Linked DNA regions of Ensifer sp. PDNC004. The protein of the gene in region 2 interacts with the protein of the main gene of each other region in a pairwise test. Links are inferred from orthologs where the notes say so. Each region holds a gene or a part of one and is shown on either strand. Other genes may lie near its edges. The genes, in order: ftsH and hflC.

The links.
Region 1: the proteins of hflC (region 2) and ftsH interact in binary tests that used the Escherichia coli proteins (3 or more experiments, as listed by UniProt). The link is inferred for Ensifer sp. PDNC004 from one-to-one orthologs.

What each region holds. Positions count from the first base shown.
Region 1 is NZ_CP070353.1:3,587,206-3,602,380, forward strand. The notes cover bases 4,988-7,908. They hold ftsH (ATP-dependent zinc metalloprotease FtsH), read left to right. Parts: upstream 4,988-5,436; coding sequence 5,437-7,380; downstream 7,381-7,908. Other genes in these bases: tilS (tRNA lysidine(34) synthetase TilS), read left to right, coding at 4,988-5,336; glmM (phosphoglucosamine mutase), read left to right, coding at 7,697-7,908. In the rest of the region: JVX98_RS25525 (hypothetical protein), read left to right, coding at 1-490; Tol-Pal system beta propeller repeat protein TolB, read left to right, coding at 597-1,883; peptidoglycan-associated lipoprotein Pal, read left to right, coding at 2,181-2,714; tol-pal system protein YbgF, read left to right, coding at 2,978-4,006; more of tilS, read left to right, coding at 3,996-4,987; more of glmM, read left to right, coding at 7,909-9,049; JVX98_RS25560 (outer membrane protein), read left to right, coding at 9,422-10,246; JVX98_RS25565 (outer membrane protein), read left to right, coding at 10,435-11,268; JVX98_RS25570 (phosphoserine transaminase), read left to right, coding at 11,520-12,698; serA (phosphoglycerate dehydrogenase), read left to right, coding at 12,830-14,425; JVX98_RS25580 (N-acetyltransferase), read left to right, coding at 14,545-15,051; JVX98_RS25585 (methyl-accepting chemotaxis protein), read right to left, coding at 15,096-15,175. UniProt on the Escherichia coli protein: Acts as a processive, ATP-dependent zinc metallopeptidase for both cytoplasmic and membrane proteins. Plays a role in the quality control of integral membrane proteins.
Region 2 is NZ_CP070353.1:239,178-254,430, reverse strand. Bases 6,838-9,836 are described here. They hold hflC (protease modulator HflC), read right to left. Parts: upstream 8,798-9,836; coding sequence 7,877-8,797; downstream 6,838-7,876. Other genes in these bases: hflK (FtsH protease activity modulator HflK), read right to left, coding at 8,794-9,836; JVX98_RS09045 (DUF2065 domain-containing protein), read right to left, coding at 7,684-7,869; JVX98_RS09050 (ACT domain-containing protein), read right to left, coding at 7,291-7,677; JVX98_RS09055 (DegQ family serine endoprotease), read right to left, coding at 6,838-6,974. Outside these bases: JVX98_RS09095 (ATP-binding protein), read left to right, coding at 1-131; JVX98_RS09085 (MAPEG family protein), read left to right, coding at 572-976; JVX98_RS09080 (VOC family protein), read left to right, coding at 1,095-1,496; tRNA (adenosine(37)-N6)-dimethylallyltransferase MiaA, read right to left, coding at 1,516-2,427; phosphoserine phosphatase SerB, read left to right, coding at 2,426-3,313; JVX98_RS09065 (GNAT family N-acetyltransferase), read left to right, coding at 3,310-3,885; JVX98_RS09060 (LysR substrate-binding domain-containing protein), read right to left, coding at 3,975-4,880; more of JVX98_RS09055, read right to left, coding at 5,499-6,837; more of hflK, read right to left, coding at 9,837-9,912; JVX98_RS09030 (dihydrofolate reductase), read right to left, coding at 10,069-10,605; JVX98_RS09025 (glutathione S-transferase), read right to left, coding at 10,598-11,203; JVX98_RS09020 (thymidylate synthase), read right to left, coding at 11,372-12,166; JVX98_RS09015 (DUF2853 family protein), read right to left, coding at 12,266-12,574; JVX98_RS09005 (SspB family protein), read left to right, coding at 13,237-13,749; JVX98_RS09000 (DUF4169 family protein), read left to right, coding at 13,768-13,980; JVX98_RS08995 (ribbon-helix-helix domain-containing protein), read left to right, coding at 14,069-14,332.

The DNA.
Region 1 (15,175 bases), 3.3 Mb from region 2 along the record:
TCGCAAGAACGAGGCGACGCCGAAAGAGCAGAAGAAGCAGGCTTCCACCGAGGAAAGCAAGTTCAACGCCGACGAGATTGCAGCGCTGCTCAACCGGCAGGATCCGTCTGCCGGCGGCGCGAAGCGTTCGACGCAGGAGGCCGCGCTCGGTGGCAAGAAGACGATCGGGGTTGGCCTCAGCGCCAACGAGATCGACGGCGTCAAGGGCCAGATCCAGGGCAACTGGTCGCTGACCCCGGGCCTGACCGGCGTCGAGGAGGTCCGCGTCACCGTCCGCGTGCAGCTCGACCCCGCGGGCAACATCGTCGGAACGCCTGAAGTGACCGCCACCGGCGGCCCGGAAGGCACCCGTCGTGCGGTCGAGAGCAGCACCCTGCGCGCGATCCGCCGTTCGGCCCCGCTACAGAACCTGCCGCCTGAAAAATATGAGGGCGAAAAAGGATGGAATACCCTCGTGCTGAATTTCGACCCCTCGGAATTCGCACTTTAGAGCTGCCGGGATTGGAACCCATGCCGGATAGCAAACCACCCCTGCAAACCCTTCGTACGAAGCTGAAAGGCTTGTCTCTATGATCAAGGTCTCTCTTATCCGCGCCATGATGGTGGCCGCGGGCATGTTAGTCGCCGTCGTGGCGGCGGTGACGCCGGCGAACGCTGAAGTCGAAATCAACATCAACAAGGGCAACGTCGAACCGCTGCCGATTGCTGTTACCGACTTCCTCCAGGGCGAACTCGGCCAGAAGATCTCCGACGTGGTCGCAGCCGACCTGAAGCGTTCGGGTCTGTTCGCGCCGATCAACAAGGGCGCCTTCATCGAGAAGATCAGCAATCCGGATGCGACGCCGCGTTTCGAAGACTGGAAGGTCATCAACGCCCAGGCGCTCGTCACCGGTCGCGTGACGCAGGAAGGCGACGGCAGGCTGAAGGCCGAGTTCCGCCTGTGGGATACCTTCGGTAACAAGCAGATGACCGGCCAGCAGTTCTTCACCCAGCCGGAAAACTGGCGCCGCGTGGCCCACATCATCGCCGACGCGATCTATCAGAGCGTTACCGGTGAAAAGGGATATTTCGACACCCGCATCGTCTATGTCGCCGAAAGCGGCCCGAAGACGGCCCGCAAGCGTCAGCTCGCCATCATGGACCAGGACGGCTTCAACGCCCGTGCGCTCACCAATTCCAACGACATCGTTCTGACGCCGCGCTTCTCGCCGAACCGCCAGGAAGTCACCTACATGTCGTTCGAAAACCAGCAGCCGCGCGTCTACCTGCTGCAGCTGGAGACCGGACAGCGCGAGGTGGTCGGCAACTTCCCCGGCATGACCTTCTCGCCGCGCTTCTCGCCGGACGGCCAGCGGGTCATCATGAGCTTGCAGCAGGACGGCAACGCCAACATCTACACCATGGACCTGCGCTCGCGCACCACGACGCGCCTTACCAACACCGCGGCGATCGACACCGCACCGTCCTATTCGCCCGATGGCAGCCAGATCGCCTTTGAAAGCGACCGCGGTGGCCGCCAGCAGATCTACGTCATGGGCGCCGACGGCTCCGGCCAGCGCCGCATCTCCTTCGGCGACGGCTCCTATTCGACGCCGGTCTGGTCTCCGCGCGGCGACCTCATCGCCTTCACCAAGCAGTCGGGCGGCAAGTTCTCGATCGGCGTGATGAAGACCGACGGTTCGGGCGAACGTATCCTGACCACCGGCTTCCACAACGAAGGCCCGACCTGGGCGCCGAACGGCCGCGTCCTGATGTTCTTCCGCCAGGGCGCCGGCTCCGGCGGACCGCAGCTCTATTCGATCGATCTGTCGGGTTACAACGAGCAGTTGATCCAGACGCAGGGCTTCGCATCCGACCCGGCCTGGTCGCCGCTGCTCGAGTAGTTCACGACGGCTTTGGGTCACTCGATCCAAAGCCGTTGACGTGATCGCCTCTCGTCTGCTTGGGGGCGGGAGGCCCGCGGAAAGCCGCGTCCTTATTTCCTGATCCCGCTGCAGGCTGATCCGATTTGCGGCGGGAAAATGTGGCAATGATGCCGCTTTCTCGCCGCAAAGTGCTGGTCTAGCAGGGCCCGAGCCGAAATTATCGATTTGTTAACCATAACTGTTGAATAGCGATTAACCGCTTCCGGTTACAGTCTGGCAACCGTGAATTCAGACACTTCTCAAGGAGACCGGCGTATGAGCCGAATTGACACCCCGGCCGCAGGCCGCATGCAGACCATCGCTCGCAACCCGGTCATGATCGCCCTGGTCATGACGCTTGCCCTGGCTGGCTGTGCATCGAAGAAGAACCTGCCGGGCAGTGCTGGCGAACTCGGCCTCGGTGGCGCCGGTTCGGCAACGCCGGGTTCGCAGCAGGACTTCACCGTCAATGTCGGCGACCGCATCTTCTTTGACACCGACTCCACCTCGATCCGCGCCGACGCGCAGCAGACGCTCGCTCGTCAGGCCCAGTGGCTCGCCAAGTACCCGAACTACGCGATCACCATCGAAGGCCATGCCGACGAACGCGGCACGCGCGAATACAACCTGGCGCTCGGCGCCCGCCGTGCGGCTTCCACCCGCGACTACCTGATCAGCCAGGGCGTTCCGTCGAACCGCATGAAGACGATCTCCTACGGCAAGGAAAAGCCGGTCGCCGTTTGCGACGACATTTCCTGCTGGTCGCAGAACCGCCGCGCCGTTACCGTTCTCGGTGGCGCTGGCATGTAATGATGCCGCGGCCGCGCGCATCGCGTGGCCCGGAATCACGACGTGATCCGAGGAGGCGTTGCGTGTTCCGCAGATCACAGATCGCTAAATTAAAAGGGCGGCCCTCGGCCGCCCTTTGCTTTTTTACCACACTTTGGCCGAACTCCGTTGCTTTTTCAGGGCAATTGGAAAACTGTGCGGCAATCACCCAGATGACTCGGCGAGATGTATTGCAGGCCCCTGGTCAAGGGTGGGACAACCGGTATTCGAACAGGACAAATGAAATGAAGAAATTTGTCGTGGCGGGCCTGATCGGTCTTGCGACCCTTGCGGGTCTCGGCCAGACGGCGAACGCCATGCCTCTTTCAGGGCTGCTGGCCCGAACGGCTGAGACCAACAGCGGCGTGCAGAACCTGCCCGTCGTGAAGGTGCAGTCGGCCGAAACCGCACGGATTGGCCAGCTCGAAGAACAGATCCGCTCGCTCAACGGGCGTATCGAGGAAATGAGCTTCCAGCTCTTGCAGATGCAGGAGCAGATCCGGAAGTTCCAGGAGGACAACGAGTTCCGCTTCCAGGATCTGGAAAGCGGCAAGGCCTCCCCCAAGAAGAGCGGCGCTCTGCAGACGCCGAAAACCAGCGATCAGGCGTCCGTCACCCCGGGGGTGACGGATAGCCAGACCATGGCGCCGGCAGCCGGCGGCAACGACATGGCGTCTTCCGGCGTTTCGCCCGGAGCAGGCCAGGGCGGCAATGGCGCGGCCCCGCCGTCGACACTCGGGCAGATCGTCTTCGACGAGAACGGCAATCCGGTCGCAGCGACGACCGATGGGCGGCCAGGCGCAAACGCCACGCTTCCCGGCGTCGATTCCGGCGCACCGGCCGATGGCGGCCTGAACAGCAATCCCGGTAGCCAGCAGACCGCGTCTCTCGACAATCCCGGCGACCTCTACCAGTCGGCCTACGGTCACGTCCTCTCCGGCGACTACAGCACCGCCGAACAGGAATTCGGCGATTACCTGGCCGCCTTTCCGAAGGGCGATAAGGCAGCCGATGCCAGCTTCTGGCTGGGCGAAGCCCAATATTCGCAGGGCAAATACAGCGACGCCGCAAAAACCTTCCTGAATGCGCATCAGGCCCACGGCAAATCGCCGAAGGCGCCCGAAATGCTTCTGAAGCTCGGCATGTCGCTTGGCGCGCTCGACAACAAGGAAACCGCTTGCGCGACGCTGGGCGAGGTCAACAAGCGCTATCCCAAGGCCTCGCCTGCGGTGAAGGCGAAGGTGACGAGCGAGCAGAGCCGCTTTGGCTGCTGAGGCTCCCGCGCCGACAGCCGTTGTCGAAACGGCAAAACGATTTCTTGCCTCCTTTCTTCGCCCAACGCGCATCCTCGTCGCCGTCTCCGGCGGGAGCGATTCCAAGGGCTTGCTTCTCGCCTTGAACGAGGCGATCGAGGCAGCCGAACCCAAAAGATTTTCCCTGGCCGCATGTACGGTCGACCACGCGCTGCGGCCGGAATCGGCCGAGGAAGCGCGCGGTGTTGCCGCGTTCTGCGCAAGCATCGACGTCCCGCACCTCATCCTGCGTTGGGATGGCGCGAAGCCGCCGACCGGCATTCAGGCGGCAGCGCGCGAGGCGCGCTACCGGTTGCTGGCGGATGCCGCCGATCGGTTTGAGGCCGGTTGCATCGTCACCGGCCACACCAGCGACGACCAGCGCGAAACGATCCTGATGCGGATGCAAAGGACGCAAGGGCCGGGTGCTTCCGGCATGGCGAGCGCCATGCTTTACGACCGCCGGGTCTGGGTGCTGCGGCCGTTCCTTAGTCTTGATAGGGCGTCGATCCGCGCCTTTCTTCAGACGCGCGACTTGAGCTGGTTCGATGACCCGAGCAACGCTAATCCGACTTTCGAGCGGGTCCGCGTCCGGACTGAACTGGCGCAATCGCCGCGAGTGGAGGAGGGGGCATGGGATGCTGGAGCCAGGGCCTGGTCGTCGGCGAGGGCTGCCGGCTTCCTCACCCGCCAGGTGCGCGTGCATGCGGGCCTGGTTGTGGAGATCCCGCTTGCTCTCGCCAACCGCCGCGACAACGTCGATTGGCAGCGGGCGCTGCTCGCGCTGGTGGCCGTCGTCGGCGGCCGCGCGCATATCCCCGCAGCCGACACGGTGAAGCGGGTAGCGGCGTTTCTGCAAGAGGCAACGCCCGGCAGGATGACGGCCGGACGATGCGTGTTCGACCTGCGCGCAGGCGGACTTTACCTCTATCGCGAGGCGCGCGGCCTGGCGACCTTGACGCTTGCGGGCGGTAAGACCGGAACATGGGACGGCCGTTTTCATGTGCACAACGGCGCAAGTACGCCCATCTCCGTCGCGGCAGAAGGCAGGGGCGGGCCACAACAGCAGAGACTTATTGCCGCAGGTCTGCCACCGGGCGTTGCCGGCCGTGCATCGCTTTCGGCACCGAAGGTCCTGTATGGGAACCGCGAAAGTGTCGCATCCGTCACAATCGAGCCGCGGATCGGGCTCTACGACACCTTTTTGCCGGGTTTCGACCGGATCATGGCTGACCGGATCGCCGGATTGTTCGGACGAGAGCCTTATCCTCCGCCGCCGGTTCACGATCTGTTGACAGAAATGGAACGGTAGCCGGCGGTTTGCCTTGGCAATACGTCACCAGAACCCTATGTTAGGGAGCAAGACAGCGGCTCGCGAAATGCGCGGGTCGTGACAGGTTCCGGGGAGTTCGATGAACCCTAATTTTCGTAATCTTGCCCTTTGGGCAATCATAGCGCTTCTGCTGATCGCGCTGTTCAGCATGTTCCAACAGCCGACGGAGCGCACCGGCTCGCGCGAGATTCCGTTCTCGCAGTTCCTGAAAGACGTGGATGCGAGCCGCGTCAAGGAAGTCGTGATCACCGGCTCTAAAGTGATCGGCAGCTATTCCGAAAGCGGCGCAACCTTCCAGACCTACGCGCCTTCAGTCGATACGGCGCTCACCGAGCGCCTTGAAGCCAAGGACGTGACGGTCACGGTTCGCCCGGAAACCGACGGTTCGTCCGGGTTCCTCAGCTATATCGGTACCCTGCTTCCGATGCTTCTGATCCTTGGCGTCTGGCTGTTCTTCATGCGCCAGATGCAGGGCGGTTCGCGCGGCGCCATGGGCTTTGGCAAGTCCAAGGCCAAGCTTCTGACCGAAGCGCATGGCCGCGTCACCTTTGACGACGTCGCCGGCGTCGACGAAGCCAAGCAAGACCTGGAAGAAATCGTCGAATTCCTGCGCGACCCGCAGAAGTTCCAGCGCCTCGGTGGTCGCATTCCGCGCGGCGTGCTGCTCGTCGGTCCTCCGGGTACCGGTAAGACGCTGCTTGCCCGCTCGGTTGCCGGCGAAGCCAACGTGCCGTTCTTCACGATCTCCGGTTCGGACTTCGTTGAAATGTTCGTCGGCGTCGGCGCCAGCCGTGTGCGCGACATGTTCGAGCAGGCCAAGAAGAATGCACCCTGCATCATCTTCATCGACGAAATCGACGCCGTCGGTCGCCATCGCGGCGCCGGTCTCGGCGGCGGCAATGACGAGCGCGAACAGACGCTCAACCAGCTGCTGGTCGAGATGGACGGCTTCGAAGCCAATGAAGGCATCATCCTGATCGCTGCGACCAACCGTCCCGACGTTCTCGACCCGGCGCTGCTGCGTCCGGGCCGCTTCGACCGCCAGGTCGTCGTGCCGAACCCGGATATCAACGGCCGCGAACGCATCCTCAAGGTGCATGTGCGCAACGTGCCGCTGGCGCCGAATGTCGACCTCAAGGTGCTCGCACGTGGTACGCCCGGCTTCTCCGGTGCCGACCTCATGAACCTCGTCAACGAGGCTGCCCTGATGGCCGCCCGTCGCAACAAGCGTCTTGTCACCATGCTCGAGTTCGAGGATGCCAAGGACAAGATCATGATGGGCGCGGAGCGTCGTTCGTCGGCGATGACCGAGGCCGAGAAGAAGCTGACCGCCTATCACGAAGCCGGTCACGCGATCCTCGCGCTCAACGTTCCCTCGGCCGATCCGCTGCACAAGGCGACGATCATCCCGCGCGGTCGCGCACTCGGCATGGTCATGCAGTTGCCGGAAGGCGACCGCTACTCGATGAGCTACAAGTGGATGGTCTCGCGTCTTGCCATCATGATGGGTGGACGCGTTGCCGAAGAACTGACCTTCGGCAAGGAGAACATCACCTCGGGCGCATCGTCGGATATCGAGCAGGCCACCAAGCTTGCCCGTGCGATGGTGACGCAATGGGGCTTCTCCGACCAGCTCGGGCAGGTTTCCTACGGCGAGAACCAGCAGGAAGTCTTCCTCGGCCACTCCGTTGCCCAGCAGAAGAACGTGTCGGAGGCGACCGCCCAGAAGATCGACAACGAAATCCGTCGTCTGATCGATGAGGCCTACGAGACCGCCCGCAAGATCCTGACGGAAAAGAACCACGAGTTCGTCGCGCTTGCCGAAGGCCTGCTCGAATACGAAACGCTGACCGGCGAAGAAATCAAGGCGCTGATCCGCGGAGAGAAGCCGGCACGCGATCTCGGCGACGACACGCCGCCGCATCGTGGCTCGGCCGTTCCCTCGGCCGGCGCCAAGAAGGAAGGCTCGGCGGGCAACAAGGGCGAAGAGTCCGAAGGCGGGTTCGAGCCGCAGCCGCAATAACCGACGCCTGTCGGCCATGTATTGGAGCCGCCGTTCCTTGAGTGGAGCGGCGGTTTTTCGTTGGGGATTTTGTACCTGGCATTTGGTAACGGGATGTAATGATTTCTGATGCTAGGCTCGCTGCCGTTTGCTGCGCTTTTGTGTCAAAGAAGACTCATGTGTTGCGATCGCATGGCCATGGGTGGGCATGACGATCCGAGGCGTACGGCAACCGCCGATATGAAATGAGGTCCGGTCAATGAAACCCAGTCGCGCACCCCGCAGACAGGCGAAGCTGGCAAAGCCAGCGCTGACCCGGCAGAACGATGGAGCTCTTATGAAGCGCAAGTATTTCGGCACCGACGGTATTCGCGGCCAATCCAACATGTTTCCGATGACTCCGGATCTGGCGATGCGGGTCGGCATCGCCGTCGGTACGATCTTTCGCAATGGCGCCCATCGCCACCGGGTGGTGATCGGCAAGGACACGCGTCTTTCCGGCTACATGCTCGAAAACGCGATGGTGGCGGGCTTCACCGCCGCCGGCCTCGACGTCTTCCTGCTCGGGCCGATCCCGACGCCGGGCGTGGCCATGCTCACCCGTTCCTTGCGCGCCGATATCGGCGTGATGATCTCGGCGTCCCACAATCCCTTCCAGGACAACGGCATCAAGCTGTTCGGCCCTGACGGCTACAAACTCTCCGACGATATCGAACAGAAGATCGAGGCGTTGCTCGATCAGGACCTCTCTGGACAGCTGGCAAAGTCCGAAGACATCGGCCGGGCGAAGCGCGTCGATGGCGACATCTATCGTTACCTGGAACACGCAAAGCGCACGCTGCCACGCGACGTCACCCTTCAAGGTCTGAGGATCGCCATCGATTGCGCCAATGGCGCGGCCTACAAGGTGGCTCCGACCGCCCTTTGGGAACTGGGAGCCGAGGTCGTCAGCATCGGCACCGAGCCGAACGGTCTCAACATCAACCTCGACTGCGGCTCGACGCATCCGGCTGCTCTTTCCAAGAAGGTCCATGAAGTGCGCGCCGATATCGGCATTGCGCTCGACGGCGACGCCGACCGCGTGCTGATCGTCGACGAGAACGGCACCGTCATCGATGGTGACCAGCTGATGGCCGTCATTGCCGACAGCTGGGCCGAGGACGGCGTGCTGCGCGGTGGCGCGGTTGCGGCCACGGTCATGTCGAACCTCGGTCTTGAACGTTACCTCAAGGGGCGCGGCATCGACCTGCGCCGCACCAAGGTCGGCGACCGCTATGTGGTCGAACAGATGCGTCAGGACGGACTGAACGTCGGTGGCGAACAGTCGGGCCACATCGTGCTCTCGGATTTCGGCACGACGGGCGATGGCCTTGTTGCGGCCTTGCAGATCCTTGCGGTGATCAAGCGCCAGGGCAAGACCGTGAGCGAGGTCTGCCATCGCTTCGAGCCGGTGCCGCAGGTGCTGAAGAACGTGCGTGTTTCCGCCGGCAAGCCGCTTGAAGACGCGACCGTGCGCCAGGCGATTGCGGACGCGGAGGCGGAGCTTGCGAAATCTGGTCGTCTATTGATCCGCCCGTCCGGCACCGAGCCGCTGATCCGCGTGATGGCGGAAGGCGACGATCGCGGCCAAGTCGAGCGCATCGTCGACGAACTGGTCAACGTCATCGGCAGCGTGCGCAACGCCGCTTAAGCGTCAGACCTCGGCTTCCCTCCAGGGCCGGTGCGTTGCACCGGCCTCTTTTTTGTGCGGATGGTGCGTCAGCCATGCGCCGCGTCGGAGACTTTTCCCCGTGCGGGCGCCCACTTGCCGAGCAGTGCTTCCAGCCATGCGCACTCTTAGCGCTTTGTCTTGCCAAATTATTTAGGTGTGCCTTACGGATGCTCGGTTGCCGACAGTAACGTCGCGTGACAACTACAAGAATAGATCCGATGTTTAACAAACTCGGTAAACGATTGTAGTTAATCGGAACTTAACCTTTGCTCCTCATTATCCATAACCAACAACGGGATTTGGGCACCGGTTTCATGGTGAGCCAAGCAACGAAATATATTGGAGTGGGCCATGAAGAGAATTTTGAGTGGCGTTGTTGCTATATTGCTCAGCGGCACGGCAGCTTACGCTGCAGATGTCTATCAACCGCCAATGGAGCCGGTGCCGGAACAGCCGGTCGAGGTCATCCAGACCAGCGGCTGGTACCTGCGCGGTGACGTCGGCTACGCCTGGAACGACCTGCGCGGTGCGAACTACTACCAGGGAGGCCCCGGCGGCTCCATCACCAATTTCGAAACGGCCGATATCGATGATTCCTGGGTCGCCGGCGTCGGCGTCGGTTACCAGTTCAACAACTACCTGCGTGCCGACGTTACCGCCGATTACTGGGGCAGCGCCGACTTCGCCGGCTCGACACTCGGCAACTGCGGCAGCGTGGTCGGTCCGTGCCGGTCGCGCGACGTCACCTCGGTTTCTGCCTGGAGCCTGATGGCCAACGCCTATGTCGACATCGGCACCTACGGCGCCTTCACGCCTTACGTCGGTGCCGGTATCGGTGCCACCCACGTCAAGTGGGACAAACTGCGCAACACCAGCTGCAGCATCGCCGATCCCAGCCAATGCGACCCGACGACGGGTCATGACGGCGAGAGCAAGTGGCGCTTCACCTATGCACTGATGGCCGGTACGGCCATCGACCTCACCTGCAACCTCAAGGCCGACGTCGGCTATCGCTTCCGCCAGGTCGACGATGGCGACATGTTCGGCTACGCCAATGGTGGCGGCCCGGGCTTCGACAAGGGCTTCTACATCCATGAGGCACGCGCCGGTCTGCGCTACTCGTTCGGCAGTGTCTGCGAAGTTCCCTACGAGCCGGAGCCGATCGTCTACAAGTGATCGACCAGACCAGATGATACAAAAGGCCACCTTTGGGTGGCCTTTTTCGTTGCCGCCAATCTTTGCTGGTTTCCTAACGGGCATGGTTAACCGGGGGTTAACCAGTCGCTGCCAATAGTTAACGCTGAACGAAGCGGTGACGGCAGTGCGCCATCCCGCACCGATAGCAGTGGTGAGAGGGCATGGGCATGGATTGGCGAAACGGGTTCTGCGGGGCCGCTTTTGGTGCCGGCCTGCTGCTTTCCGGTGCGGCATTCGCCGCCGATGAGGAGCTCCTGAATGCGCCGGAGATCACCATCGAAAAAGAAGCCGCTGGCGCTAGCGCGATCTACCTGCGCGGCGATATCGGTTATGCGCCCTGGCGTAGCGAGGGCGATCCCTATTCCCGAACCTTCGATGCAGGCGCGTCGACATACGACAGCACCACTTTCGACAACGCCCGTTTCGACAAGCCGTTCTCCGGGGCGCTTGGCGTCGGCTACCAGTTTACCGACACGTTCCGTGCCGACCTGACGGCGGAGTATTTCGAGGGCCGGTTCAACGGTTCGTCATCGTCGACCGCCCCGTGCGCGGGGCAGGGGGCGGGTACGTCCTGTGCATTTTCAACCGGGGCTGATTATTCCGCTCTTGGCCTGATGGCGAATGCCTATGTCGATTTCGGCACGCTCGCGGGCTTCACCCCCTATGTCGGCGCCGGTCTCGGCGCAACGCGTCTCAATTGGGATACGGCAGTCGAACGGGCGACCTGCGTTGCCGGTGGCGGCGCCTGCGCCGGAGCGGCCGGCTCCACCTCCTACGCGGGGCGCGATAGCTGGCGGTTTACTTACGCCCTGATGGCCGGCGTTTCCTACGATCTCAGTGATCAGCTGAAGCTCGATGTCGGCTACCGCTACTCCCATATCGCCGATGGCGAGATGTTCGGCTTTGGCACTGAGGCGCTTGCCGGCGCGCGGGGCGACAAGGGCTTTGACGATGGTCTTTCGCGTCACGAAATCCGGGCGGGCCTGCGCTTCTCGTTCTAAAACCATCGGCCACGGAAAGATCGGGCAGGTTTGCCGCGTTCTGTCCTCAGGTGATTCAGCCTGTTGCCCACATGAAGGCAGCGTCCGGCAACAATCGCTCTGCGGTGGTCGCCTGCCTTTTCATATGTTGCTCGCGACGCCATAAATTTGTCGATTGCGACAAAGCGCTTGACTTCCGGTCCCGCCCTCAATATCGACGACGGCGGGACACCCTTCCCCAACGAAGGGCTATCTATCTGGAAGGATAGCACATGGCAAAGCCTGCACAGCCGGACCTCCGTCCGAACAATACCCATTTCTCTTCTGGCCCTTGCTCGAAGCGCCCCGGTTGGACGCTCGACGCTCTCTCTGATGCTCCGCTCGGTCGTTCGCACCGCGCCAAGATCGGCAAGACGAAGCTGAAGCAGGCCATCGATCTTACCCGTGACATTCTTGAAGTGCCGGCTGATTACCGCATCGGTATCGTGCCCGCTTCCGATACCGGCGCCGTCGAAATGGCGCTCTGGTCGCTGCTCGGTCCGCGCGGCGTCGACATGGTCGCCTGGGAAAGCTTTGGCGCCGGCTGGGTGACCGACGTGGTCAAGCAGCTGAAGCTCGCCGACGTTCGCAAGTTCGAAGCCGCCTACGGCGAACTTCCCGATCTTTCCAAGGTCGATTTCGACCGCGACGTGGTCTTCACCTGGAACGGTACGACCTCGGGTGTGCGTGTGCCTAACGGCGACTTCATCCCGGCAGACCGCAAGGGCCTGACGATCTGCGACGCGACCTCGGCCGCTTTCGCGCAGAACCTCGATTTCGCCAAGCTCGACGTCGTTACCTTCTCCTGGCAGAAGGTTCTTGGCGGCGAGGGCGCCCATGGCGTCATCATCCTGTCGCCGCGCGCCGTCGAACGCCTGCTGACCTACGTGCCGGCCTGGCCTCTGCCGAAGATCTTCCGCATGACCTCGGGCGGCAAGCTCATCGAAGGGATCTTCACCGGCGAAACCATCAACACGCCATCGATGCTCTGCGTCGAAGATTACATCGATGCGCTCGTCTGGGCGCAGCAGGTCGGCGGGCTCAAGGGCCTGATGGCGCGTGCCGACGCCAATGCGCAGGCGATTTTCGACTTTGTTGCCGCCAATGACTGGATCGCCAACCTCGCGGTCAGGGACGAGACCCGCTCCAACACCTCGGTCTGCTTGAAGATCGTCGACAAGGACGTGCTCGCGCTCGACGCCGACGGACAGGCAGCCTTTGCCAAGGGCGTGGTTGCGCTTCTCGAAAAGGAAGGCGTCGCCTTCGACATCGGCCACTACCGCGATGCACCGTCCGGCCTTCGCATCTGGGCCGGCGCCACAATCGAGGCGGCTGACATGAAGGCGCTGATGCCGTGGCTGACCTGGGCTTTCGAGACCCAGAAGGCAACGCTGGCACAGGCCGCGGCCTGATCGGACAAGGGTGAGGACAATGAACTTCGCCCGCATCTCACACTGATTTGAGTGATCCGCTTCGCTCCCGATGGGAGCGAAGCCTGGCTAACTGCATTTCCATTCAGACCTGATCTTTAAGGAGGCCTTCCATGGCACCTCGCGTTCTCGTATCCGACGAACTGTCGGAAACCGCCGTCCAGATTTTTCGCGATCGCGGCGTCGAAGTCGATTTCCAGCCGAAGCTCGGCAAGGACAAGGACAAGCTTGCCGAAATCATCGGTAACTACGATGGCCTCGCCATCCGCTCGGCCACCAAGGCGACCGAAAAGCTGATCGCAGCTGCGACCAATCTCAAGGTCATCGGACGCGCCGGCATCGGCGTCGACAATGTCGACATTCCGGCTGCTTCGCGCCGCGGTATTATCGTGATGAACACGCCCTTCGGCAATTCGATCACGACCGCCGAACATGCGATTGCGCTGCTCTTTGCCGTTGCCCGCCAGCTTCCGGCCGCCGATACCTCGACGCAGGCCGGCAAGTGGGAAAAGTCCCGCTTCATGGGTGTCGAAATCACCGGCAAGACGCTGGGCGTCATCGGCGCCGGCAATATCGGCTCGATCGTCTGCTCGCGCGCCATCGGCCTGAAGATGCACGTTCTCGCCTACGACCCGTTCCTCTCCAAGGAGCGCGCCGAGGAAATGGGCGTCACCAAGGTCGAGCTCGATGAACTGCTCGCCCAGGCCGACTTCATCACCCTGCACGTGCCTCTGACCGACAAGACCCGCAACATCCTGAGCGCCGAAGCGCTTGCCAAGGCGAAGCCGGGTGTGCGCATAGTCAACTGCGCTCGCGGCGGTCTCGTCGACGAGAAGGCGCTTGCCGAAGCGATCAAGTCGGGCCATGTCGCCGGTGCCGGCTTCGACGTCTTCGAGGTCGAGCCCGCGACCGAAAGCCCGCTCTTCGGCCTGCCGAACGTCGTCTGCACGCCGCACCTCGGCGCTTCGACCACGGAAGCCCAGGAGAACGTCGCGCTGCAGGTGGCTGAGCAGATGTCGGACTACCTGGTCAAGGGTGCCGTCTCCAACGCCATCAACATGCCGTCGATCACCGCTGAGGAAGCGCCGATCCTGAAGCCGTTCATCCGGCTTGCCGACGTTCTCGGCGCCTTCGTCGGCCAGGTGACGGAAAGCGCGATCAAGGAAATCGAGATCCTTTATGACGGCTCGACCGCTGGCATGAACACCAAGGCGCTGACGAGTGCCGTGCTTGCCGGTCTGATCCGGCCGCAGGTCGCCGACGTCAACATGGTTTCGGCGCCGGTCATGATCAAGGAGAAGGGCATCATCCTGTCCGAGGTCAAGCGCGACAAGACCGGTGTCTTCGACGGCTACATCAAGCTGACGGTGAAGACCGCGAACCAGACGCGTTCGGTTGCCGGCACGGTGTTCTCGGACGGCAAGCCGCGCTTCATCCAGATCAAGGGCATCAACCTCGATGCGGATGTCGGCAGCCACATGGTCTACATCACCAACACCGACGTCCCCGGCATGATCGGTTTCATCGGCATGACGCTCGGTGATGCCGGCGTCAACATCGCGAACTTCCAGCTCGGCCGCGAGAAGGAAGCCGGCGACGCGATCGCGCTGCTCTACGTCGATGGTGCGGTTTCTGACGATGTGCTTGACAAGCTGCGTGCCAATCCGGCAATTCGCCAGGCAAAGCCGCTGGTCTTCAACATCGATTGACGCCAGCCCAGCAAGTGGCAGCACCGTCTGTCACTTTGCCGACCCACTCACGGGACATATCGAGGACGCACCGGCCGACCGCCGGTGCGTTTTCCTGTTTCGAACGCATGTGACGAGAAATGACCGAAATGACATTCCGCTGGCGCGAGGCAAGCCTGCCCGACCTCGCCTCCGTATCGGAGATCCAGCTCGTGGTTCACCAGGCCTTTCCCGAGGATGACGCCGTTCTCGCCGACCGCATCGCGCTCAGCCCTGCCGGTTGCTTCATGCTGGATGCGAAAGGTCTGTCACGCGGTTATGTGCTGAGCCACCCATGGCTTCGCGGTGCGCCGCCGTCGCTGAACAGCATGCTTGGCGAAATCCCTGAGGCTGCCGACACGTGGTACATCCATGATCTCGCGCTCTTGCCGGAAATGCGGGGCTCCGGGGCAGGGGGCGGCGTGTTGCCGATGCTTGCGGATGTCGCACGCACGGAAGGGTTCCGGTCGATGTCGCTCGTATCCGTCAACGGATCCCGTGGCTTCTGGGAAAGACAGGGCTTTGAGGTCCGCATGGACGAACGGCTGGCGCAGAAGCTCTCAAGTTATGGTGACGACGCGCTCTATATGGAGCGGCACCTTGTCTAAAATGAAAATGGCGCCGATCGGCGCCATTTTCATTTTGTGCTGGATCAGGCCGCCCGCTGCGTCGCGGGCCGCCATACCTTTTCCTCGACGGTGAACTGGGCAAGCCGGCCGGAAAGCACGTTGC
Region 2 (15,253 bases):
AGCTCCTGAACGAGCCGCCCGCCGCCGACCAACGCCGCCCGGACCCGACGCCCGGCGAGCGCCCGCGCCAAGGCTCGCTTCGCGAAAGCCTGTTGAAGCGCCCGCTCGGCAGCATCATCCGCAAGCCATAGTTCACGGCACCGGCCGACCAGGCAGCACCGCACATTCGGTCTTGCCCGATCGCGGCACCGGCCGATAAGATAGTTATTTCAATCGCTTCGACAGCCGAATGGCGCTTTCCGGCGAGCCGCAGAGGAACAATCTTGTCTGAGAACGACGACGACGCCTTTGCGGCAGACTATGATGCCGACAATGAAAACAATGCCTGGAACGCCTATTACGAGCGGCCGGCGACCCTGTCTCGCCGGCGACGTCGCCCGCCTTCGGGTGCTCGACGCCGGCTGCGGCGGCAGGGCGCATGCGGCAGCGCTCATCGCGCGCCGCGCCACGGTGACGGGCATCGACCGCAGCGCCGGACTGCTGGAAATCGCCCGGCGTCGCCTCGAAGGCCATGCGCGATTGCTGCTGGCCGATCTGAGCGAACCCCTGACGTTCGGCGACGGCGACTTCGATCTCGTCGTGGCATCGCTCGTCATGCAAGCACGGAGATGACCGTTCTGGCGCTCGACTGCGTCTTCGGCATCGTCCAGGTTTTCTCGCGGCGCAACTCCAGACCCGCCAGCATGGGCTCGCCTGGTCGCTCTCCTCACGGGAAGCGGCCGTGCCGCCACCAACGCCCCTGGTCGGCCGGCTGAAACGCGCGCAGGCAAATTTTCTCGAGACTTTTCCCTTCGCGGCGTCCGCGCTGCTGGCGGTCGAAATCACCGGCGCAAACGACGCGACGACGGAACTCGGTGCGATCGTCTGGCTTTCGGCTCGGCTCGCCTATGCGATCGGCATCCCCGTGCTGCGCTCGGCCCTGTTTGCGACCAGCATCATCGCGATCGGACTGGTGCTGTGGCCGCTCTTGGCGTGACGACGACGGTCAGGAGCAACGTGGGAACAATCGGGCAAGCCACCCGTTGTCGTGGCGACACCTTGGGGTAGTATCGCTCAAGAGGCTGTCGAGCGGCCGACGATAACGGGAGCGCGCCATGGTCACAAGCATCACCCCTTTCCTGATGTTCCAGGGTGGCGTCGCCGACGCCGCCATGGCCTTCTACGTCTCGCTGTTTCCGAATGCCGAGGTGCTGGAAGTCGAGCGCTATGGCCCGGACGAGCAAGGTCCCGAAGGCAGCGTCAAGGTGGCGCTCTTCCGGCTCGGCGCGCAGCGGGTCAAATGCATCGACAGCCCGGTCAGGCACGCCTTCGATTTCACCCCGTCCTTTTCCTTCTTCGTCGAATGCCAGAGCGAGGACGAGATCATCACGCTTTCAGGCATCCTCGCCGAAGGCGGAGCGGTGTTGATGCCGCTCGGCAATTACGGCTTCAGCCAGCGTTTCAGCTGGGTCAACGACCGCTTCGGCGTGTCCTGGCAGCTGAACCTCGCCGACTGATCGGCACCAGCAGCACTCGTCAAAGCACCTCGTCGGCGCTGGCGATCCGCTGCCAGCTGTCGTCGAGCTGGTTGCGGAACCAGGTCATCTGCCGCTTGGCATATTGCCGCGTGGCCGCAGCGCCCATCTCGATCACCTCGGCCTCGTCGAGTTCGCCCTTCAGAAGGGCTGCGATCTGGCTGACGCCGATCGCCTTCGTAACAGGCATTTCCGGCGGCAGCTGGAGGGAAAGCAGGGCCTTGACCTCGTCGATTGCGCCGCCGGCAAGCATCAACTGAAAGCGCCGGTTGATGCGATCGTGCAGGAGCTTTCGCTCCGGCAGCACCACATATTTCTTGGCCCGGTCCGGATCGACGATGACAGGCCCGGTCTGCTGCTGGAAGAAACGGATCGGCTTGCCGGTCGCCTCCACCACTTCGAGCGCCCGCACGATCCGCTGGCCGTCGCCGGGCTTCAGCGTCGCCGCCGTTTCCGGATCCCTGGCTTGAAGGTCGCGATAAAGCGCCTCCGGCCCTTCCGCCTTCAGCCGCTCGCGAAGCCTTTCCCGGATTGCTGCCGGGATTTCCGGCATATCCGAGAGCCCCCCGGTCAGCGCCTTGAAATAAAGCCCCGTGCCGCCAACGAAGACCGGCAAGCGCCCCTCGCCCTTCAGCCGCGCGACCAGAGCCTGCGCCTCGCGCGCCCAGGCGCCGGTGGAATAGGCCGACGCTGCCGGCACATGGCCGTAAAGACAGTGCTCGATGCCACCCATGTCGGCCTCGTCCGGCCGCGCCGTCAAAAGCCGCAGCGTGTCATAGACCTGCATGCTGTCGGCATTGACGACCACACCGCCGTGTCGCCGCGCCAGTTCGACGGCAAGCGCAGACTTGCCGCTGGCGGTCGGCCCGGTTATCAGGATCGCGTCGCTCTCGGTATCAAGGTTGTTGTCCATGGCTCTCGTTGCCACGCTTATCGCCAATCCGTCAAATCCTGTTCTGACGCCAGCACTGGCGGAAGCCGCCGCTGACGCCGTCAAGGCATCCGGCCTCTATTGGCTCGCCGATGGCATCGCCTGTGATATCGCGCTGACCGACGGCACCGATCCGGATGCGGCCGAAGCCCTGCTGCGCGCCGTGATCGGCGATGCGCCGGTCGATGTCGCCGTGCAGGAGGCCGAGAGCCGCCGCAAGAAGCTGCTCATCGCCGACATGGATTCGACCATGATCGGCCAGGAATGCATCGACGAACTCGCCGCAGAAGTCGGCCTGAAAGACAAGGTGGCAGCGATCACCGCCCGCGCCATGAACGGCGAGATAGCCTTCGAGCCGGCCCTGATCGAACGCGTCGCCCTGCTGAAGGGCCTGCCGCTCGGCGTCGTCGACGAGGTCATCGCCAGGCGCATCACGCTGACCCCGGGCGGAAAACAACTGATCGCGACGATGAAGAGCAAGGGCCATTACACAGCGCTCGTTTCCGGCGGCTTCACCGTTTTCACCGGCCCGATCGCCGAGATGCTCGGCTTTGACGAGAACCGCGCCAATACGCTGATCGCCGAAGACGGGATCCTCACCGGCGAAGTCGCCGATCCCATCCTCGGCAAGCAGGCCAAGGTCGACTCGCTGGTCGAGATCGCAGACCGCCTCGGAATCTCCACCGACGATGCGCTTGCCGTCGGCGACGGCGCCAACGATCTCGGCATGATCCAGCTTGCCGGCACCGGCGTGGCGCTGCACGCCAAGCCCGTGGTCGCCGAGCAGGCGAAGGTACGCATCGACCACGGCGACCTGACCGCCCTTCTCTACCTGCAGGGCTATCGCAAGACGGATTTCGCCGGATGATCATTTCCGAGACCGAGCGGCTTCGCATTCGCACGTGGAAGGAGAGCGACCGCGCTCTCTTCTTCACGATCAACAGCGATCCCAAGGTGATGGAGTTCTTTCCCTTCCGCCGCAGCCGCGAAGAGGCAGATGCGCTCTTTGCGCGCGTCGGCCGCGGTATCGCCGAAACCGGCTTCGGTTTCTTCGCCGTGGCGCTCAAGGCCGACGACCGACCGATCGGCTTCTGCGGCCTCGCGCTCACCGATCTGGAGCCGCACCTGCCCAAGGGAACGGTCGAGATCGGCTGGCGGCTGGCAACGCTCTTTTGGGGCAAGAGCTATGTCACCGAAGCGGCCAGCGCGCTGCTGCGCTATGGCTTCGAGGACAGGGGCTTGAGCGAGGTCGTCTCCTTCGCGGTTCCCGCCAACACCCGCTCGACCGCCGTGATGCAACGGATCGGCATGCACCGCGACCCAAGCCGCGACTTCGATCACCCCCGCGTTCCAACCGACCAGCCGGCGCTGGTCCGGCATGTGCTTTACGCCATCAGCGCCGAGGAATGGCGCGCGCACCGTTCAAAGGCTGGGACGTAAGCCGCCGCTTTCGAGCGTGCCCCTCACTGCCCTGCCGGCCATGTCTCCCCGCAAGCCGAGGGAGAGACGCCAGTGGCAGACGCCGGCGCTTACCGTGGCTGCCGCCCCGCCCCCGGATAGCTTCGCTCGACCCAGTCGACAAAAGCCCGCGCCGCCTGCGACAACGCCTCGAAGCGTCGCGTCACCAGAAAGAATGCGCCGTAGGGCACGGTGACGTTGAACGGCTGGATCAGCCTTCCGGCCGCGAGATCATCGAGCGCGTGGTCACGGTCGATCAGGCCGACGCCGCTGCCCCTGACGGTCGCCTGCAGCACCATCGCGCCATCGGCAAAGATGGCGCCACGCTCCAGCTTGACCGGAGCCACGCCCGCGGCTGCGAACCATTGCTCCCAGAGCGCACGGTTGTCCTCGTGCAGAAGCGCATGCTGCAAAAGGTCCTCTGGCCGGTCGAGCGGCCGGCCGGCCGTGGCAAGTGCCGGCGCGATCACCGGGATCATCTGCACGCGCGCGAGCGGTCGCGCCTCGACCCGCGGCCAGCGTTCCGAGGCCAGGCTGTGGCGGATGGCGATGTCGGCCTCGCCGCTGCGAAACTCGGCAAGTCGCGGATCGGCATCGATCACCAGATCGATGTCCGGGTGCTGCCGCTGGAACTCCTGAAGGTGCGGCACGAGCCAGCAGCCGGCAAAGGACGGCTCGGCGCTGACCCTCAGCGTCTGCGACAGCCCTCGTCCGGAAAGCGCGTCAAGGCCTTCGCTGACCATGTCAAAGGCCGACGTCAGCGTGGCAAGCAGCGTGCGGCCGTCGGCCGTCAGGCGTACACTGCGGTGGTGCCGCTCAAACAGCGGCCGGCCAACCAGTTCCTCGAGTTCCCGCACTTGGCGGCTGATCGCCGCCTGCGAAACGAAGAGCTCGGCGGCAGCCAGTGTAAAACTCTCCAGCCGCCCGGCCGCCTCGAAACTCCGCAACGCCGTCAGGGGCAGTCGTCCACGCTTCATGCATAACCTCAAGTTATCTGAAGACGACTGTAAACTCGTTTGAGGGATGCCGGCAAGTGGAGTGAAATGCTTGCAGGAAAGGAGGTGCGGCAATGCATATGATCATCGAAATTCTGTTCGAAGCTCTCAGGCTGATGACCTTCCAGCCGGCAGGCAAGTCGGGCCCGCACCCCACGCAAGCGAGCAACGACTGCTGAAGGAAAGGCACCTCACCGCTTCGGGAATGCCCCTTCAGCCTAGCCCTCTCCCCGCCGACGGGAGAGGAAAGGTGCGCCACCGCGAACGCTCTGCTGCGGCACGGTCTGAGAAGTCACGGGATCGCCCAAGGAGTGTTGTAAGGGGATGGCGCAGGTCTTCGAGCGGGTGCGGCAACGTCCCTTCTTCCCGCAAGCGGGGAGAAGGTCCCGGCAGCAAAATGAGGGGCTGAGCCTGATACCCATTACAAGCGCACTGCGGCCCGTCGAGCGGAGCGCAGCCTTGAATCAAAACCTGAGGACGTGGATTCAGCCTCTCAGCCCCAGAGGCGATACCACTGAAAAGACTCAGACAATCGGCCTCGACCGAAGCGGTGCTGCGGCATCGATCCGATGCCGCAGGATCAGGGAAGGCGCGACACGCCTATTCCACCCTGACACTGACGAAGCGCAGTTCGCCAGTCTTGTTGGAGAGCAACAGTTGCGCGTGGCGGCGGCCGCTGGATTTCAGCTCCTCGACCCGATCGACCACGTCGGCGGGCGTCTCCATCGCCTCCTGACCGACCTCGACGATGACGTCGCCCGGCTCCACGCGCCGCTCTGCCGCAACCGAATTCGGTGTCACCTCGGTGATCACGACGCCGTCGATGTCTTCGGCAATGCCGTATTTCTTGCGCGCCTCTTCGTTGAGTGTCGCAAGCTTCATGCCGAGCACGACATCGGTCGCTGGAAGCGGTGCAGCCTCCGGCTTGTCGGGCTTCGCCCCCTCGTCGCCGTTTGCCGCGTCAGCACTTGCAAGCGCGCCATCCTCGAGGCGTCCGAGCGTCACCTTGACTGTCTGTTCCTTGCCGTCGCGGATCACCACCACATCGACCGCCTTGCCGACGGGGCTTTCGGCGACCACGCGTTTCAGGTCGCGCACCTCGCCGACATCATGGCCATCGAATTTGACGATGACGTCGCCGGCCTTGATCTCGCCGTGCGTAATCGGCCCGCCCTCGATGATGCCGGAGACGAGCGCGCCGCGCGGCGCGTCCATCTTCAGGCTCTCGGCGATATCGTCGTTCACCGGCTGGACCCGCACGCCGAGCCAGCCGCGCCGCGTCTCGCCGAAGTCCTTGAGCTGCAGCACCACATTGGCGGCAAGTTCGGTCGGCACGGAGAAGCCGATGCCGATCGAACCGCCCGTCGGCGAGATGATCGCCGTGTTGATGCCGATCACTTCGCCGGCCATGTTGAACAGCGGTCCGCCGGAATTGCCGCGGTTGATCGCTGCGTCCGTCTGGATGAAATTGTCATAGGGACCGGCGTTGATGTTGCGGCCGCGCGCCGAGATGATGCCGACCGAAACGGAACCGCCAAGGCCGAACGGGTTGCCGATCGCCATCACCCAGTCGCCGATGCGCATCTTGCGCGAATCCCCGAAAGGCACGGCCTTCAGCGGCGCCTTCGGCTCGACCTTCAGCAGCGCGAGATCGGTTTGGGTGTCCTTGCCGACGAGCTTCGCCTTCAGCTTGCTGCCATTGGCGAAGTTGATCTCGATGTCGTCGGCGCCCTCGATCACGTGGTTGTTGGTGACGATGTAGCCGGAGGGATCGATGACGAAGCCGGAGCCCAGCGATTCGACCGTGCGCTGGCGGTTACCGCTCTGATTGCCCTGACCTTTAAAGAATTCGTCGAAATAGCGCTGGTAGGGCGAGCCCTCCGGCACCTGCGGCGCCGGTGCGTCGTCGTCGTTCTTGACCTTCTGCGAAGTCGCGATGTTGACGACGGCATCCAGCAGTCCGGCAGCGAGATCGGCAACGGAGGCCGGGCCATTGCTCGGCGGACGGATCGCCGCGTTCTGGGCGAGTGCGGTGCTGCTAAAGGCGAGCGCGCCTGCGAGCGCCAGAACGCCCAGGGACGCGCCAAGCGAGTGTACTCGGGATTTTGATCGCGTGGACAATTCGCTTCAGCTCCTCTGGCTGTGTGCGGCGACACCGGCACACCATAGCACTTTGATTCTTCGCATAATTCCGCCTCGACCGAAACCGCCGGCCGGGCTTATGCGGCGGATTTGACAAACGCAAGCCGCAAGGCTGCGACGTCCGACCTTCCTCTGAAGATAAGGCGGAATTCGGAAGGGTCCAAACACGATTTCCTGATCCTTGCGCAGAAGGGTGCGAAAGGACGGGCGTTCCCGGCCAAGCCGTTACGTCGAGGCCGGGCGTGGCTGATCAGGTGGTAAGCTCGTGGCCGTGGTCTTTCAGCGCCTGCACCGCCTTGTCGAGATCGGAGCCGGCAACGAAGATGTAGTCGGTGCTGAAGGTCGAATTGGCAAAGACACCGACACCGGCATCCGAAAGCGGCCGGAGCACCGAGGCGAGCACGCCGGGCACGTCAAAGGCAAAATGCTGCTCGACGCGGAAGCAGCGCCAGCCGAGCGAACTCTGGACGCTGGACGGCACGCGGGCGGCCCGGCAGACCAGCGTCATCTCCTCGCGCGAGCTCGACACGGTCCAGAAGCCCGGCCCCGGCAGCCATTCCGGCATGCTGGAGCCGATATTGAGGCGGGTGATGGCGTATTCGGCATCGACCAGCCGGATCAGCAGTTTATGTGGCATTTCGCATTATCCTCGAAGCAACCATACAAGTCCGACCCCGGCAGCCACGCAAACGAGCCCCGCCAGTCGAAGCTGATGTTCGGGGACATACGGCAAACGCTTCGCCATTTCCACCAAAACCAAAGGGGCCAGTGCGTACACCAGCCCCTCGATGATCAGGAAGAAAGCGAATCCTGTCAGAAAGTCTGACATCGCCCGCCTAGTTTCCGGTCGCTGCTTGAGGTGCCGCGGCCGGCGGGGTGCCTTCCGAGTTATTGAAGTAACGGAAGAATTCCGAATGCGGCGAAAGCACCAGCGTCGTGTCCGGGCTACCGATCGACTGCGTGTAAGCGGTCATGGAGCGATAGAACTCGAAGAACTTCGGATCGCGCGCAAAGGCGTCGGCAAAGGTCCTTGTGCGTTCGGCTTCGCCTTCACCGCGCAGGATTTCCGAATCACGCTGGGCCTCGGCGACGATTTCGACGACCTGACGGTCGGCAATCGCGCGGCGGCGCTGGCCTTCTTCGTTACCGCGGGCGCGGATCAGTTCCGCTTCCGCCAGACGCTCGGCCTTCATGCGGTCGTAGGTCTGTTGCGAGACCTCCTGCGTCAGGTCGGTACGACGGATACGGACGTCCTCGATGTTGAGGCCGAGCGACTCGGCGTCGGTTTTGAGGTCGGCGCGCACTTCGCGCATCATCGACGCACGCTCGTCCGAAAGGGCAGCCTCGAAGCCACGCAGACCGTAGACGCGACGCAGCGATGCGTCGAGACGGGTGCGCAGGCGCGATTCCGCCGAGTCCCGATCGCCCGATACCGTCTCGCGGAAGCGGCGTGGATCGGAGATCTTGTAGACGACGAAGGCATCGACTTCATAGAACTTGCCGCCCGAGACCTGGACACGGATGTTGTCGAGGTCGAAGCGCAGCGCCTGGTCTTCGACGTACTGGACGCGGTCGGCATCCATGAAGGCGAAGGGCAGCTTGAAGTAGAGGCCCGGCTGGCTCTTGACATCCTTGATCTGACCGAAGCGCACAACGATCGCCTGCTGGCGCTCGTTGACGACGAAGACCGAGGAATAGATGCCGACGAAGACGACGGCGAGCAGGATCAGGATAACTGAGGTACGATTGTTGATCACTGGCCTGCTCCCGAAACTGCTGCGGCACCCGACGTCGTCGGACGACCGATTTCATTCAGCGGCAGATATGGCAGAACGCCCTGCCCGTTCTTCTCGTCGATGATGACCTTCTTCGACTTGCCGAGAACGCCCTGCATGGTTTCGAGATAGAGACGCTTGCGGGTTACGTCAGGCGCCTTGGAGTACTCGTCGTAGACGGAGATGAAGCGCTGCGCCTCACCCTGTGCTTCCTTGACGACACGGTCCTTGTAGGCGGCCGCTTCTTCGCGGATCTGCGCACCCTGACCGCGTGCCTTGCCGAGCACCTGGTTGGCATACTGGTTGGCTTCTTCGACGAAGCGGTCTTCGTCCTGCTCGGCGCGCTGCACTTCGTCGAACGCATCGGCCACTTCGCGCGGCGGTGCGGCGTCCTCGATCGCGACCGTGTTGACGGAAACGCCGGTACCGTAGGTGTCCATCGTTGCCTGGATCGTGCTCTTCACGTCCGCGGCGATCGCCTGACGGTTGTCACGGAAGATGTCCTGCGCCGGACGGCGGCCGACGACTTCGCGCATCGCGCTTTCGGCGACCTGCTGCAGCGTGTCGGACGGGTTCTCGACGTTGAAGAGGTAAGCCTTCGGATCGGTGACCGAATAAAGCACCGAGAACTGGACGTTGACGATGTTCTGGTCGCCGGTCAGCATCAGGCCGGAATTCGACTGACCGCTGGAGCGCCCGCCGATGTTCTGCTGCTGCTCGGTGATCTTGACGAATTCGACGGTCTCGAATGGCCAGAAATGATAATGCAGGCCAGGCATCGAGATCTCGTCCTTCGGCTTGCCGAAGCGCATCTCGACGCCGCGCTCGTCCGGCTGCACCGTGTAGATCGAATTGATCAGGACAAAACCGACGATCAGCAGGCCGATAATGGCAAAGACGCCACCATTGAAGCCGCCGGGAACGACGTTCTTAAGCTGGTCCTGGCCACGGCGAATGATCTCTTCCAGATCCGGCGGGCCGCCCTTGCCGCCACGCGGCCGGTTTGGCCCCTGACCCCAGGGACCTCCCTGATTGCCGCCACCGCCGCCGCCGCCCCATGGGCCACCGCCGCCGCCATTCTGATTGCTCCAGGGCATCAAAACCTCTCTTTTGAATACTTCCCACGATGAACGGCCGCGCCACCGCACGTTCGTTCATGATGTGAAACCGTTATAGGTATCACCCGCACCGCTTTCAACGCGATAGACCCGAGTTCACCGTAAATGGTTCAAAATAGTTGACGATCCGCCGCGTCAGGCTGTCGCACGCCGCTTAAACGTGACGAAATGCATGGCGTGGCTGTCCTTTTCACCCTGCGGCAGGTCCTCTTCGAAGACCTTCTCGAAAATGCCGGGATCGATATCCGGGAAGCGCGTATCGCCATCCACGGTCGCCTGCACCTCGGTCACATGCAAGATATCGGCACGCGCGATCGACTGGCGGTAGATCTCGCCGCCACCGATCACGCAGATCTCGTCCACGCCCGCAGCCTGCGCCTCTCGGCCCGCAAGCGCGATCGCCGCATCGAGCGACGGCACGGCGCTTGCGCCTTCCGCCACAAAATCCGCGTTGCGGGTGATGACGATGTTGGCGCGGCCCGGAAGCGGGCGCCCGAGCGAGGCCCAGGTCTTGCGCCCCATGATCACGGGCTTGCCGATCGTCAGCGCCTTGAAGCGCTTGAGGTCGGTCGAAAGCCGCCAGGGCAGATCGCCATCGCGGCCGATGACGCCGTTGGCTGCAACGGCGACGACGATCGATATCTTCGGATGAGTGGTCTTCGTTTCAGTCATGGAACCCGTTCGGTTTGCTGTCGATTTCTCTGGCCCGGTCATGGGCGGCCCGGTCCGTCACGACGCGGATGTAGCGATCGACGACCGTGCTTTCCGGCAGTAACTTGCGCATCCACTGCAGCGCGCTTGCTAGAAGCAGGTCGGCCGCGCTCATCGTTTCGCCGAGGAGATAGGTCTGGCGGGTGAGCACGTCGATCACATGGGCGCACATTTCGCTATAGAGCCGCGCCTGCGCCGGGTTGTTGATGGTCGCACCGGAGATATGGGCGAGCGCCGTCGGCTCGATCACGCCCGCATAATAGGCAAGCCAGGAGAGATAGGCGCCGCGCTCCTTGTGTCCGGGCGGCCGGCCGAGGCTGCTGTTGGGATGAAGGTCGGTGAGATATTGCACGACCGCGGCCGACTCCCAGATCACCGCGCCATTATGAATGAGCGCCGGCACCTGCTTGTGCGGATGCGGGTTGTTGTCGTCGGGCGCGCCGGATCCGTCCCAGCGGCGGATCGAGACGTAGCGGATCTCGTATTCCGCGCCCAGCTCCTCAAGCAGCCAGACGATGCGCGAGGATCGCGACAGCGGCGCATGGACGAGTGTGAGCATCGATACCTCCCTTGGACGACAGCCCTCCCCGGCCGCCCCTCAGCTTCGGATTGCCGGCCCCTGCGCTTGTGGGCGACGGAAGCACCTGCCCCGCCCGAAGGGTGGCGCGGCATCGGCATCGAGAAGAATTCAGAAATGCGGACCGGCCACCCGCAGCATCAGGATATGTCAGACGGCGATCGGCGCCTTGATCGATGAATCGGCTTCGTAGCCGACGAGCGTAAAGTCTTCGAAACGGAAGGAAAAGAGATCTTTCACGCCTGGATTGATTTCCATCCGCGGCAGCGCCTTCGGCGTGCGGGTGAGCTGCAGCCGGGCCTGTTCGAAATGGTTGTGGTAAATGTGTGCGTCGCCGAGCGTGTGCACGAAATCGCCCGGCTTCAGGCCCGTCACCTGCGCCACCATCATCGTCAAAAGCGCATAGGAGGCGATATTGAAAGGCACGCCGAGAAAGATGTCGGCCGAGCGCTGGTAGAGCTGGCAGGAGAGTTTGCCGTCGGAGACGTAAAACTGGAACAGGCAATGGCAGGGCGGCAGCGCCATCTCGTCGACCAGTGCCGGGTTCCAGGCCGAGACGATGTGGCGGCGCGAATTCGGGTTGGTCTTCAGGCTTTCGACAAGGCCGGCAATCTGGTCGATGTGGCGTCCGTCCGGCGCCGGCCAGGAGCGCCACTGGTAGCCGTAGACCGGGCCGAGGTCGCCGTTCTCGTCGGCCCATTCATCCCAGATGGTCACGCCGTTTTCCTTGAGGTAGCGGATATTGGTATCGCCCTTCAGGAACCACAGCAGTTCATGGATGATCGAGCGCAGGTGCAGCTTCTTGGTCGTCAGCACCGGGAAGCCTTCGGAAAGGTCGAAGCGCATCTGGTGGCCGAAGACCGAGCGCGTGCCCGTTCCGGTCCGGTCGCCCCGGTCGGATCCGTTGGTCATCACATGGTCGAGAAGGTCGAGATATTGCTGCATGGTCTGGCGCCGCCGATTCGTATTTTCCCTAAATTTAGGACGAAGCCGGCGGCGAACCAATGACCACAGGACGATTATCCCGGATAATTCGGCGAGGCGCTACAAGGTCTGCAGCTTGCCGAGGTTCTTGGCCACCAGATAATAGAAGGTGACGCGCGATTTCGACCGGTCCGCCGACATCGCCTTGACGGTGGCGTCGATCGCACTGTCCGCATCGGCGCCGCTGATGCCGAGCTTCTTTTCGCACCATTTCTCCCTGACCCGCTCGAGCTCCTTCGGATCCGAGGCCGAAACGAGCGACGAATCCCGGTTGCGAAGCGCAATGCCAAGGTGGCGCACGATCTTGTTGACGATCGCTTCGTCGGCGCCGCTGTCGTATTTCTGCACATCTGCGAGGTAGTCCGTCATGAGGCCTCCAGCTTGCTTTGCTTTTCGAAATTGCAGCCGGAGAATGCCGGCCGCGTGGCAGCAGCGGGAGTTTTTCACGGATGCCGGTCAAGTCAAGGCAGTTTGCCGCGAGCCAGTCCGGGAGAAAGTCATATATCCGACACATCCCCCTTTTCTTGGGGCCCGGAAAGACCTATATGAACTCTGCCGTCTTCGGGCGGCTATGGCAATAAACGGGCGATGAAATAAACCCATTGGACCCGGGGGCGGTACCCGGCGCCTCCACCAAAAACCGATCACGACCGATCGGCTTTTGATGGGGGCGAAATAGGATCGACAAGGGCGTAAAGATCGACTTTTTGCTCGGCATTGTACCACCGTTATCGGGCTAAACTTATAGTTGCAAACGACAACTATGCTGAAGCACGTCTCGCTGCTTAATCGCGGTGCGACACTTCAAATCAAGTCCTTCCGGGTAGCACCGTAAGGCGGGGTCCGAAGGCACCTGGCAACAGAAGCCTTCACCTTCTCCCCCGCTTCGAAATGGTCTATAGATGCTTGAATAATTGACTCGTCTGCTTCAGATGGGCAATGAAAAAGCCGACGGCTTGACGTCAGTGCCTGTAGCAGACTGCGGGCCGGCAGCAGACAGTAGATTGAGTTCGAGGAAAGACGGGACGCTCATGGGCCAGGACCACATCCGCTACGACATTCTGGCACAGGACGCACTGCGTAGCGTCATCCGCAAGGTCCTGACGGAAGTTGCCACGACCGGTCATTTGCCGGGAGAGCATCACTTCTTCATCACCTTTCTGACCGGCGCGCCGGGCGTGCGCATCTCGCAGCACCTGAAAGCAAAGTATCCCGAACAGATGACCATCGTCGTCCAGCATCAGTTCTGGGAGCTGAAGGTCACGGACGTCGGCTTCGAGATCGGCCTCTCCTTCTCCGACACGCCGGAACGTCTGGTCATCCCGTTCAACGCCATCCGCGGCTTCTACGACCCGTCGGTCAATTTCGAACTGGAGTTCGACGTGGCGGCCGGCGAGGAGGAAGAACAGGAATCGGCGGAGATCACCGCCTACCCCGTTCCGGAAGAAAATGCCGAGACCTCGGCCAAGGACGACAAGCCCACCGAGCCGAAGAACGGCGGAGGCTCCGTCGTTTCGCTCGATTCCTTCCGCAAGAAGAACTGATCCGAGGAGCCGCGGCTCATGACCGGCGACGTCATCAATCTGCGCCAGTTCCGCAAGCGCCGCGAGCGCACGGAAAAGGAAAAGCAGGCCGAGCAGAACCGCATCTCCTTCGGCCGTACCAAGGCCGAAAAATCCCTGACGAAGGCGCTGAACGACAAGGCGGAAACCCGCCTTGACCAGGGCCGCATCGAGCGCCCTGCCGCAGACGAAGGCGACGCCGGCAAGGACTGAGCCTGCAAAAGCGATTCCGGAGCAAGGACTTGCGGCGATGTCCGGACTCGATATGCCAATCCCTTGAATCAATCTCTAAGGCCGGGCGATGATCCGTAAGCATTCCGCGACGCTCCACGGCCACCGCACCAGCTTCTCCCTCGAAGACGCCTTCTGGCAGGAACTGAAGACGATTGCCGCAAAGCGGGCGATGCCGCTTGCCCAGCTGATCGCCGAGATCGACGACCAACGTACGCCCGACAGCAACCTCTCCTCGGCACTGCGCGTCTATGTGCTCGAATGGCTGAAATCGATTACCCCCCGCGCCCGACGCGCGATAGCCCGGCGACGGGCCCGGACCATGCCGCTTTGACCGAGCGGTGAGCGCCACAGTGTGGCGCAACAGCTGAAACGGTTTCGCCCGCCGAGCCGACCGCCAGCAACCGATTTCCGTTGATTTCGATATCGCTTACATAAAGATGGCAAGGGCGGTCATGGCAGCGTCTGCCGTCGTCGCGTATAGCTTTGAAAGCACGCCGTTTTCGCACGGAACCCTCGCAGCGTACTTGCGGGAGTGGCACAAGCGGGAGGCGTTTTATGAGTATCTCTGCGCGACTGGGCCTTGCGGCCTGCCTGAGCCTGGCGCCGCTCCTTTCGGCCAATGCTGCCGACATCACGACATTGATGGCCCCTGCGGCGCCGGTGGAAGAAACCGAAAGCGGCTGGCAATTCACCATCGCCCCCCACTTCTGGATGGCAGGACTTTCCGGCGACACTGCGCAGCTCGGCCTCCCGACCGTTCACATCGATTCCAGCTTCAGCGACATCTGAGCCATCTCGACTTCGCGGCCTCGGCCACTGCCGAGGCGCGCAAGGACCGCTTCGGCTCACCGACATCGCCTACACCAAGCAGTCGGGCGACGGTAAGGTGCGCGGCATCTTTACCGACACGGTGGACGTACAGTCGGAAACCTTCGCCGCCCTCATCGGCGTCGGCTACACGGTGTTCGAGGACCAGCAATCGCATCTCGACATCGTCGGCGGCGCCAAGATCTGGTCGGTCGACACGACGATATCGTTCCGCGGCGGGCCGCTCGACGGGGTTAGCCGTGACGAGGGTCGACGGCATGGTGGGCGTGCGCGGCAACTACTTCTTCACGCCGGAAATCTACCTGACCGGCCCTAGTCGGGGGCGGTGGCGCCGACATCGACTGGGACGTGGCGCTCGGACTTGGCTACCGCTCAACGATACGATCTCGGCAATTGCCGGCTACCGTGCCCTGGGCGTCGACTA